DNA from 2 places in the Streptomyces sp. Ag109_G2-15 genome. Region 2 is predicted to be linked to the other one. Evidence: riboswitches for the same ligand, from Rfam matches in the RefSeq annotation. Region 2 holds a riboswitch; the other holds the start of a gene.
The links. A riboswitch is a leader RNA that binds a small molecule or an ion and turns the genes downstream of it on or off. The one in region 2 is predicted to bind thiamine pyrophosphate.

Region 1: it holds a riboswitch for thiamine pyrophosphate, as region 2 does, so the genes downstream of both, thiC (phosphomethylpyrimidine synthase ThiC) here and thiO (glycine oxidase ThiO) in region 2, are expected to answer to the same signal.

Annotation. Positions count from the first base shown of each region.
Region 1 covers NZ_OCNI01000001.1:2,997,337-3,003,039, reverse strand. The annotation lists gene CRP49_RS13370 (hypothetical protein) at 1-487, shown strand, start outside; gene thiC (phosphomethylpyrimidine synthase ThiC) at 577-2,361, opposite strand; TPP riboswitch at 2,354-2,527, opposite strand; gene CRP49_RS13360 (YibE/F family protein) at 2,608-4,053, shown strand; gene CRP49_RS13355 (SsgA family sporulation/cell division regulator) at 4,151-4,588, opposite strand; gene CRP49_RS13350 (IclR family transcriptional regulator) at 4,688-5,602, opposite strand.
Region 2 covers NZ_OCNI01000001.1:5,193,402-5,199,104, forward strand. The annotation lists gene pknB (Stk1 family PASTA domain-containing Ser/Thr kinase) at 1-1,194, opposite strand, end outside; gene CRP49_RS23315 (thiazole synthase) at 1,288-2,082, opposite strand; gene thiS (sulfur carrier protein ThiS) at 2,086-2,286, opposite strand; gene thiO (glycine oxidase ThiO) at 2,283-3,443, opposite strand; TPP riboswitch at 3,441-3,552, opposite strand; gene CRP49_RS23330 (hypothetical protein) at 3,606-3,956, shown strand; gene CRP49_RS23335 (NAD(P)/FAD-dependent oxidoreductase) at 3,989-5,221, shown strand; gene CRP49_RS23340 (Rv2175c family DNA-binding protein) at 5,287-5,652, shown strand.

The sequences.
Region 1 (5,703 bases), 2.2 Mb from region 2:
CGTCCTCGCCGGGACCGCCGCGGCGATCTTCCTGCTCGTCGGCTACATCCTGAGAATGCTGGCCCCCGGCCAGGCCTTCGCCCAGACCATGCTCACCGCGGGCTGGGTGTTCGGCGCCGTGGCCGCGGCCGCGATCCTCGTCGCCGCGGTCGGGCTGCTGCTCACGGCCCTGCGCAACAGCGCCGCGGCGGAAGCCGGAACCCACGACGCAGCGAGCGAGGAGGTGGCCAGGGCCAGAGAGGCCTGGCGGGACGCCCTGCTGGAGCGCGGCATCCTGCCGTTCCTGCGGGACGCACTCGCCCAGCCCGGCGCGGCCGCCCTGCACCGCGCGGCCCCGCCGGCCCCGACCGGCCGCATGCCCCGTCTGGGCTACGACCGGCCCGGCTTCAGCAGCCCCGACGACGGCGCCGCCTCCGGCCGTCCCAGCTTCACCAGCCCGGACTACACGAGCCCCGACTTCGGTGGCCCGGAACACCAGCCGGAATAGCCCGGCTTGCGCCCCGGCCAGGGGCGCGGCCGGACACCCGGCCCGGAGACGCTCGCACGTCTCCGGGACCGACGGTCACCGCGGCGGGATCAGTCGGCGAGCGGCAGGTACACCCGGTTGCCCGCTGCTGCGAACTCCTTCGACTTCTGGGCCATGCCCTCCTCGATCTCGGCCCGGCTGCCGCCGTGTTCGCGGCGGATGTCCTGCGAGATCTTCATGCTGCAGAACTTCGGCCCGCACATGGAGCAGAAGTGGGCCGTCTTGGCGGGCTCGGCCGGCAGCGTCTCGTCGTGGAACTCCCGTGCCGTGTCCGGGTCCAGGGCGAGGTTGAACTGGTCCTCCCAGCGGAACTCGAAGCGGGCGTCGGACAGCGCGTCGTCCCACTCCTGTGCTCCGGGGTGCCCCTTGGCGAGGTCGGCCGCGTGCGCCGCGATCTTGTAGGTGATGACGCCGGTCTTGACGTCGTCACGGTTGGGCAGGCCCAGGTGCTCCTTGGGCGTGACGTAGCAGAGCATCGCCGTGCCCCACCAGGCGATCATCGCGGCACCGATGCCGGAGGTGATGTGGTCGTACGCCGGAGCAACGTCCGTCGTCAGCGGGCCGAGCGTATAGAACGGAGCTTCATCGCAGATCTCCTGCTGAAGGTCGATGTTCTCCTTGATCTTGTGCATCGGGACGTGTCCCGGGCCCTCGATCATGGTCTGTACGTTGAAACGCTTGGCGATCCGGTTGAGTTCCCCGAGCGTGCGCAACTCCGCGAACTGCGCCTCGTCGTTGGCGTCCGCGATGGAACCGGGGCGCAGGCCGTCGCCCAGCGAGTACGTGACGTCGTAGGCGGCGAGGATCTCGCACAGCTCCTCGAAGTTCTCGTACAGGAACGACTCCTTGTGGTGCGCGAGGCACCACGCGGCCATGATCGAGCCGCCGCGCGAGACGATGCCGGTCTTGCGGTTGGCGGTGAGCGGCACGTACGGCAGGCGCACGCCCGCGTGGACGGTCATGTAGTCCACGCCCTGCTCGGCCTGCTCGATGACCGTGTCCTTGTAGATCTCCCAGGTCAGTTCCTCGGCCCTGCCGTCGACCTTCTCCAGCGCCTGGTAGAGCGGCACCGTGCCGATGGGGACGGGGGAGTTGCGCAGCACCCACTCGCGGGTGGTGTGGATGTTGCGGCCGGTGGAGAGGTCCATGACCGTGTCGGCGCCCCACCGGGTCGCCCAGGTCATCTTCTCGACCTCCTCCTCGATGGAGGACGTGACCGCGGAGTTGCCGATGTTGGCGTTGACCTTCACCAGGAACCGCTTGCCGATGATCATCGGCTCGATCTCCGGGTGGTTGACGTTGGCCGGCAGCACCGCACGGCCCGCCGCGATCTCCTCGCGGACCACCTCGGGAGAAACGTTCTCGCGGAGGGCCACGAACTCCATCTCGGGCGTGATCTCGCCGCGGCGGGCGTACGCGAGCTGTGTGACGGCCTTGCCGTCACGGCCCCGGCGCGGCTGACGCGGGCGCCCGGGGAAGACCGCGTCCAGGTTGCGCAGCCCGCCGCGCGGTGAGGTGTGCTTGATCCCGTCGTCCTCGGGACGGACGGGACGGCCGGCGTACTCCTCGGTGTCGCCGCGGGCGATGATCCAGTTGTCCCGCAGCGGCGGCAGGCCCCTGCGGACATCTGTGTCGACGAGTGGATCGGTGTACGGGCCCGATGTGTCGTACAGCGTGACCGACTGCCCGTTGGTGAGGTGCACCTGGCGGACCGGCACGCGCAGGTCGGGGCGGGTGCCCTCGATATACGCCTTGTGCCAGCCGATGGACTTCCCGGCCTCCTGGGACTTGTCGTCCTGGACGGAGGCAGGCGTGCGTGCGTCCTTGTTGGTCATGAGACCTACTCCCTACGCCGGCATTACCCGGTAACAGGTTCGGCGGTCGACGCAGCGGTTTCCGTCTGCCGATGTTTCCCGTGAAACCACGTTCCACGTGAAACATCGCGAATACGGAGGTCAGCGTCCTCTCAGCCCGGTGCTCCGAGCTCCCGCGTGTGCAAAGGTGCCTCCACGCTAGCGTCAATTCGGGCGCGGTGACCAGAGGGCCCCTGGCGTTCTTGCGATGATCTGGCGGTGACCACCATGGAGCAGTACCCGTACCCGCCTTCCGAACCGCCGCGCGGAGGCGGTTCCGGACAGGGCGACGGACACGGCCATGACGGCGACGGACACGGGCACCAGCACGTCCCGGGCCCTGGCCACGGCCACGGCCACGGCCACGGCCACTCGCACGGTCACAGCCACAGCCACGGACCCGCCGCGCCGGTCTCGAAGCATCTGCGCAAGGTCATCGCGGCGATCCTGATCCCGTTCGCGGCCGCGGTCGTGGTCGGCCTGGTGGTGCTCTGGCCCGGGGGAGCCCCACCGCACGAGCGCACGGGCGTCGGCTTCGACCGCCAGACACAGCAGGCCACGGTCACCAAGGTGGTCGAGGTGAGCTGCAAGTCGGTGAACGCCTCGGGGGACACCCCGACCGGAGACACCTCCACCGCTGAGGGCAACTCCGCGCAGCAGGAGGCGAAAGGTACCTGCAAGAAGGCGACGGTCCGGGTCGACACCGGCAACGACCAGGGCCGTACGTTCACCGAGATCGTGCAGCCCGACCAGTCACGGCAGTTGCACCAGGGCGAGAAGGTCGTGGTCGCCTACGAGCCCTCGGCGCCGAAGGACCTGCAGTACTCCGTCACCGATGTGAACCGCAAGTTCCCGATGGCGCTGCTCGCGGGGATCTTCGCGCTCGCCGTCGTGGTGGTGGGACGGATGCGCGGTGTGATGGCGCTGGTCGCGCTGGCGGTGAGCTTCATGGTGCTGACGCTCTTCATCCTGCCCGCGATCCTGCAGGGCTCGAATCCGCTGCTGGTGGCCGTCGTCGGGGCGAGCGCGATCATGCTCATCGCGCTCTACATGTGCCATGGACTGTCGGCCCGTACGTCGGTGGCGGTGCTCGGCACGCTGGCCTCCCTCCTGCTGATCGGCGTCCTCGGCTCGGAGTTCATCGACTGGGCCGCGCTCACCGGCAACACGGACGACAACACCGGTCTGATCCACGGCCTGTATCCGTCGATCGACATGAGCGGTCTGCTGCTGGCCGGCGTCATCATCGGTTCGCTGGGCGTCCTGGACGATGTGACGGTGACGCAGACCTCGGCGGTCTGGGAGCTGCACGAGGCCAATCCGGCGATGGGCTGGCGCGGGCTGTACCGGGCGGGCATCCGCATCGGCCGCGACCACATCGCCTCGGTGGTCAACACCCTCGTCCTCGCCTACGCCGGCGCCGCGCTGCCGCTGCTGCTGCTGTTCTCGATCGCACAGAGCAGCGTGGGCACGGTGGCCAACAGCGAACTGGTGGCCGAGGAGGTCGTGCGCACGCTGGTGGGCTCGATCGGCCTGGTCGCCTCCGTCCCGGTCACCACCGCGCTCGCCGCCCTGGTGGTGTCGGCCGACCGGCCGGGACCGGACGCGGCGGCCCCCGCCGGGGCACAGCCCGCTCCGGCGCGCGGCGGCAGGGGCCGACGCCGGAAGCGGTGAGCGGGGCCCGGCAGGGGCCGGAAGTCCACTGAAGAAGCGTTCCTGCACAGTCACACGCGGCAGGGCAGAGCGCCTGGCGCCCCGTCGCCGCAACGCCTCAGCCGGCGCTCTGCTCCTCGGCCAGGATGCGGTCCAGGGCCTCGTCGAGGTGGGCGTCGAAGTCGGCCAGCGCGCCCTCCTGACCGAGCGGCACGAGCTTGTCCGTGCGGTCGAGGAAGGCCACGAGCGGCGGCGCCGAGGAGCGGAACATGGCCTGGTCGCCGCCGACCTGAAGCCGGATCAGCACCTCGCCCAGCACCTCGGAGTCGACGGGGGCGATGTGCACGTCCCCCTCGCCGCACGGCCGCCCGACCCCGTCGATCAGCAGCTCGCGGCCGAAGGCCCAGGTCACCGGGGCATCTCCGGGCAAATGGAAGGTCAGCCGCACGGCATAGGGATCACAGGTCTCATAACGCAGCTCCACCGGAATACGGAAGGAGAGTTCCTCCGACACGAGAAAGCTCATCATGACCTCTGCCTGTACGGATTCGCGCATCGCCTACCCCGTCAAATGACATGGACTGGCCGGGATTGATCCCTCGACCGTGGGTCAAATCTTGCTGAACGTACACGACAGATCACAAGGAGTGAGTTTTCAGATACTGATAGAGAGCATCAACGCCCCCAGATGGCGCCCGATCTCGGTCTGCAACCGTTGGGCGGCGGGCAGCAGCCGGTCGGCCTGGTGGGCGGGGAGCGAGATGGCCATCGTGGCCGCCGTGGTGCCGACCGTGATCGGAATCGCCGCGCAGACCGTCCCGAGCGCGTACTCCTGACGCTCCACCACCGGCTCCATCCGCGGCATCCGGTCCAGTCGGCGCAGCAGGGCATGGTTGTCGCGCACGGTGTACGGGGTGATGGACTGCACCGGATAGCGGGTCAGGTGGTCCCGGCGGGCGTCCTCGTCCAGCTGGGAGAGCAGACACTTCCCGATCGCGTGCGCGTGCCCCGTCTCACGGAAGTCGGCCCACTCCTCGACCGCGGGAGTCTCCCGCGAGTCGGAGACGCACATGACCTCGATCTCGCCGTCCCGGTACATCGCGTAGTACACCGGAGCACCGATCGAATCGCGCCAGTGCGCCAGGGTGTCGGCCACCGTGCTGCGACGTTTCTGCTGCGCTCCGCTGCTGCTCAGCCGCTCGGCTGCGTCGCCCAGGAAGAACAGCCCTTTCTCACGGCGCAGATAGCCCTCGTGCACGAGGGTGCGCAGCAGGTGATAGGTCGTGGGCAGGGCGAGGCCGGTCTCGCGGGCGAGTTGCTTGGCGGGGGCGCCGTACTCGTGTGCCGCGACGGTCTCCAGCAGGCGCATCGCGCGCTGCACGGATCCGATGAGGGTCGCGGCGGACGGTTGACCCGGGACGTCCGCGGAGTGCGAGGGTCCGGGGAGGGACGCGGCGCGTGGCTGTCCCGGGACGGTCGCGGCGGGTGGCCGCTGCAGCGGGGGTGTGCAGGAGTGCGGCTGGGCGGGGGGTGCGTGGGGTTCTGCCGGTGCGGTGTCAACCGTGGCCAAGGGTCACTCCCGTAGCGCGAGGGTGGGGGCAGCCCGTGCGGTGAGGCACGGGTGGGGGTGTACGCCGCCAGCGGGGCCCGGCCCCGCGTGGGGTTCCGGAC
Region 2 (5,703 bases):
GGCCGTGTCGAGCCGCTCCCTCGCCTGAGCCTCCGTCTTCGACAGCAGCGGCGGGACCTTCGTGAACTGGCCGGAGTTGATGTACCAGACCCCGGCGCCCACGCCGAACACGACCAGCACGGCGGCGACGACCGTGAGCACCAGGCGCCTCGTCCGACGGGGCGGCACGGGCGGTGCATGGAGCCGACTGGTGTGCTGGACGCCCGCGGCGGGGTCCTCGTCCTCGTTGACGGGCAGCGGCCGGGGCACGGTCAGCGAGCGCGGGATCACGCTCGTACGGTCCGCAGAGATGTCGCGGTGCTCGTGCTCCGCGGACAGCGCCTGCGGCGGCAACGCGTCCAGCTGCTCGGCGCTGAGACCGGCCCGCGCCCGCAGCACCTGGCCGAGCAGCGCCGCCGCGTCCTGCGGCCGGATGTCCGGGGTGCGGGCGGTGGCGGAGGCGACCAGCTCGTCCAGCTCGTACGGCAGCCCCGGCACCAGCGCCGAGGGCGGGGGCACGTCCTCGTGGATGTGCTTGTAGAGCACCTGCGCGGGGGAGTCCCCGGAGTGCGGCTTGCCGCCGGTCAGCATCTCGTAGAGGACGACACCGCACGCGTACACGTCGACGCGGGGGTCGGCGGTGCCCTGTTCTATCTGCTCGGGCGCGAGGTACGACACGGTCCCGAGCACCGCACCCGTCGTGCTGGTCACGGTGTCCACGGACCGTACGAGCCCGAAGTCGGCGACCTTGACCCGGCCGTCGTCCCCTATCAACACGTTTTCGGGCTTCATGTCCCGGTGCACGAACCCGGCCCGGTGGGCGGCGCCGAGCGCGGCCAGCACCGGCTCCAGGATGTCCAGCGCGGCCCGCGGCTGCAGCGCGCCCCGCTCGCGCAGCACGTCCCGCAGGGTGCACCCGGCGATGTACTCCATCGCCAGGTACACGTACGACCCGTCGGTCCCCTGGTCGAAGACCTGCACCACGTTGGGGTGGGCGAGCCGGGCGACCGACTTGGCCTCCCGGATGAACCGCTCCACGAACGACCCGTCGGCCGCCAGGGTCGGGTGCATCACCTTGAGCGCGAGCACACGGTCGAGGCGGGTGTCCAGGGCCCGGTAGACCGTGGCCATCCCACCGACCGCGATCCGCGCATCGACGCGATACCGTCCGTCGAGCACCTGCCCGACGAGGGGGTCCTGAAGGGTCGTATCCACGCAGGCGAGTGTACGAGGGGTGACCGACAGTCCCGCCCGCTCGGCCGTTCCGGGGACGGACTGCAGCAGAGCTGTGACCCTGGTGGCACGCGGCTAGAAGGCAGGGCGTTCCGGATCCAGGTGCGCGCGGCCCTCCGCCGGGGAGGAGGCCTCGGCGAAGTGCCTGCGCGGGATCCGCCCGGCCAGCCGGGCCAGCCGCCCCGCCTCCACCGCGTGCTTCATGGCGGCGGCCATCGTCTCGGGCTCCTGGGCCCGCGTGACGGCCGAGGCGAGCATCACGCCCGCACACCCCAGCTCCATCGCCAGGGCCACGTCCGACGCCGTGCCGGCCCCCGCGTCCAGGATCACCGGCACGCGCGCGTGCTCCACGATCAGCTGGAAGTTGTGCGGGTTGCGGATCCCGAGTCCGGAGCCGATCGGCGAGCCCAGCGGCATCACCGCCGCACAGCCCACGTCCTCCAGCTTCCGCGCGAGCACGGGGTCGTCGTTGGTGTACGGCAGCACCGTGAAGCCGTCGTCGACCAGCGTCTCCGCCGCGTCCAGCAGCTCCACCGGGTCCGGCAGCAGCGTCCGCTCGTCGGCGATGACCTCCAGCTTGATCAGGTCGGTGCCCAGCGCCTCCCGGGCCAGCCGGGCGGTCAGCACGGCCTCCCCGGCGGTGAAACAGCCCGCCGTGTTCGGCAGCACCCGGATGCCCAGCTTCTCCAGCACCGACAGCACCGAGCCGTGCACCGCGGGATCGACCCGCCGCATGGCCACCGTGGTCAGCTCGGTACCGGAGGCGACCAGGGCCCGCTCCAGCACCTCCAGGCTCGGCGCGCCGCCCGTACCCATGATCAGCCGGGAGCCGAGGGGCACACCACCGAGGACGAAGGGATCGTCGGCCATGGGTCAGCCTCCTTGCACGGCGGTGAGGACTTCGACACGGTCACCCTCGGCGAGGGCCGTGGTCGCCCACTGCGCGCGCGGGACGACGGTTTCGTTGAGGGCGGCGGCCACCCCGGAGGGCGCCACGGTGAGGGTCTGCACGAGGGCGTCCAGCGCGGTGCCCGGGGCGACCTGGCGGCGCTCCCCGTTGACGGAGATGTTCATGCGGGCTGCTCCATGAGTACGGCGCCGAAGCGCTTCGGCGTGAACGGACGGGCCTCGTCGGGCAGCTCACCGCTGACCAGCAGCTCCGCCATGACGTCCCCGGTGACCGGCGTGAGCAGCACTCCGTTGCGGTAGTGCCCGGTGGCCAGCAGCAGCCCGTCGAGCCCGGACGGGCCGAGCAGCGGCGCGTTGTCCGGGGAGCCGGGGCGCAGTCCCGCCCGGGTCTCGGTGAGGGGCAGCTCGGTGATCCCGGGCACCAGCTCATGGGCGTCGCGCAGCAGCTCGTACACGCCCCCGGCGGTGACCGTCGTGTCCCAGCCCAGCTCCTCGCTGGTGGCGCCGACGACCAGCTCGCCGTTCTCCCGGGGCACCAGGTAGACCTGGCTGCCGCGCACCACGGCCCGCACGGTACGGCTCAGGAAGGGCGCGTACCGGCGCGGCACGGTCAGCCGCAGCACCTGGCCCTTCACCGGCCGCACGGGGGGCAGTACGTCCTCCGGGACGCCCGTGAGGCGCCCGCTGAGGCTGCCGCCCGCGAGGACGGTCCGCTCCGCGCGCAGCACCGTGCCGTCCGCCGTGGTGACCCCGGCGGCCCGGTCCCGGACGACGTCGAGCCGCTCGGCCCAGGACCGGTGGAACACCACCCCGGCCCGCTCGCACGCGGCCACCAGGGCCGAGGCCAGCCGCCTCGGGTCGATCTGGTGGTCGCCGTCGACCCGCAGCCCGCCGCGCACCCCGGGCGCGAGCATCGGCTCCAGACGCCGGCACTCCCGCCCGGACAGCCACTCCGACTCCAGGCCCGAACGCTGCTGGAGCGCGTGCAGTTCACGCAGGTGGGCGCGGTCGTCGGCGTCGAGCGCGACGGCGAGCGTGCCGCAGCGGCGGTAGCCGAGGTCGTGGCCGGTCAGCTCGGTCAGCTCGGCCGCGAAGTCCGGGTAGCGGCGGGCGGACTCCAGGTTCAGGGCGAGCAGCGTCTCCTCGCCGTAGTGCAGTTCGGTGACCGCGGCCAGCATCCCCGCCGCGACCCGCGCGGCCCCGCCGCCGGGCTCGGGGTCCACCACGGCCGTGGCGAGCCCGCGCTGCGCGGCCCGCCAGGCCGTGACCAGGCCGATGATCCCGCCCCCGATGACGAGGACGTCGGACGTACGTGACGACATGGGCGTCCAGCCCCTCCCTTCGCCGGCATGACCCGGATCAGGTTCGTACGGTCGGAGGCCGCCAGCCTCCCTCTCAGCCCGGTGCGTCCGGGCTCCCGCGAGTGCTTGTACGGTGGCCACCCTAGCCCGCAGCGCTCGTCACTCGTAAGGGAGCCCCGATCCATGGCCCGCTCGCTGGACGGCCTCGTCCTCGCCCCGGTGGCGGACCAAGCACCAGGTCAGGTGGGTACGCGCACCCGGTTCACGTACCACGAGCAGGACGGCGAGATCTGGGCCGAGTACGCGGGCGGCGACGTCGTACGCGGCCATCTGGTCGGCACCCGGGCCGGTGACCGGCTGGACTTCCGGTACGTGCAGCTCAAGCGGGACGGGACCACCTCCTCGGGGCACTGCGTCTCGACCGTCGTGGAGCTGCCGGACGGGCGGGTGCGGCTGGAGGAGACCTGGGAGTGGGAGTCCCAGCCGGGCGCCGGGACCAGCGTTGTGGAGCAGGTCACCGAGCACGCCCGCTGACTGACGGATTGTCAGTTGTCTATGGTGATCGGGTGAGCGAGCAGACACCGCAGCAGGGCACGTCACAGGGGCGGCGCGTGGTCGTCGCGGGCGCCGGCATGGCCGGAGTGCAGACCGCGGTCGCCCTGCGTGAACAGGGCTTCACGGGGACCGTCACGCTGATCGGCGCCGAGCCCCACCAGCCGTACGACCGGCCACCGCTGTCCAAGGCCGTGCTGCTCGGCAAGGCCGAGGGCTCCGCCTTCGACATCGACTTCGAGTCGCTCGGCGTCGACCTGCGGCTCGGCTGCGAGGTGCTCGGCGTGCGCCCCGGCGACCACGAACTGGACACCGAGGCCGGGCCCGTCCCGTACGACGTGCTGGTCCTCGCCACCGGCGCCGAACCGATCACGCTGCCCGGCACCGAGGGTGTGCCCGGCGTGCACCTGCTGCGCACCCTGGACGACGCCGAACGGCTGCGACCGGTGCTCGCCCGGCAGCACGCCATCGTGGTCGTCGGCGCCGGCTGGATCGGCGCCGAGTTCGCCACGGCGGCCCGGGAGGCGGGCTGCGCGGTGACCGTCGTCGAGGCCGCCGACCGGCCGCTCGCGGGCGCGCTCCCGCCCGAGGTGGCCGCCCCGATGACCGCTTGGTACGCCGACAGCGGCGCCGAGCTGCGCACGCACGCGCGCGTGGAGCGCGTCGAGCCCGGCGCGGTGGTGCTCGCCGACGGCACGCGGCTGCCCGCGGACGCCGTCGTCGTCGGCATCGGCGCGCGCCCCGCCACCGCCTGGCTGGCCGGCTCCGGCATCGAGCTGGGCACGCACGGCGAGGTCGTGGCCGACGCCCAGCTGCGCACCTCCGCCCCGGACGTCTACGCGGTCGGCGACTGCGCCTCCTTCCCCTCGGCCCGGTACGGCGCCCGGCTGCTGGTCCACCACTGGGACAACGCCCTGCAGGGCCCGCGCACGGTCGCCGCGAACATCCTGGGCGAGATCCCCGTGGTCTACGACCCGGTCCCGTACTTCTGGTCCGAGCAGTTCGGCCGCTTCGTCCAGTACGCCGGCCACCACCCCGCGGCCGACCGGATGGTGTGGCGCGGCGACCCGGCGAGCCCGGCCTGGACCGTCTGCTGGCTGCGCGAGGACCGGCTGGTTGCCCTGCTGGCCGTGGGCAGGCCGCGCGATCTGGCCCAGGGCCGACGGCTGATCGAGGCCGGCCGCCGCATGGACCCCGAGGCCCTGACGGACCCGGCCCGGCCCCTCAAGGACAGCACCGCCGACTAGGCACGTCGTCCCCGGCCGGACCGGCCTGGCTTCCGACTGTCAGTGGGGGATGGCAGGCTTGTCCTGTGACCGAGATTGACGCAAAGATCGATGCTCTCGTCCCTGCCTGGCTCACCCTCCCCGACATCGCCGAGATGCTCGACGTCGAGGTGACACGTGTGCGGCAGCTGGTCAAGGAGGGCCAGCTCATCGCCGTACGCCGAGGTGAGAACCGGGCGCTGCACGTCCCCGCCGCCTTCATCGACGGGGACAAGGTCGTCAAGGGCCTGTCCGGGACCCTGACGCTCCTGCGGGACGACGGCTTCACGGACGAAGAGATGATCGAGTGGCTCTTCACCCCCGACCCGACCCTGCCCGGCACCCCCGCGCAGGCCCTGAGCGAGAATCGCGGCACGGAGGTGAAGCGCCGCGCCCAGGCGCTCGCCGTCTGAACCGACCCGCACCACGGGTGGCGTACGGGCCCCGGCCCGTACGCCACCCAC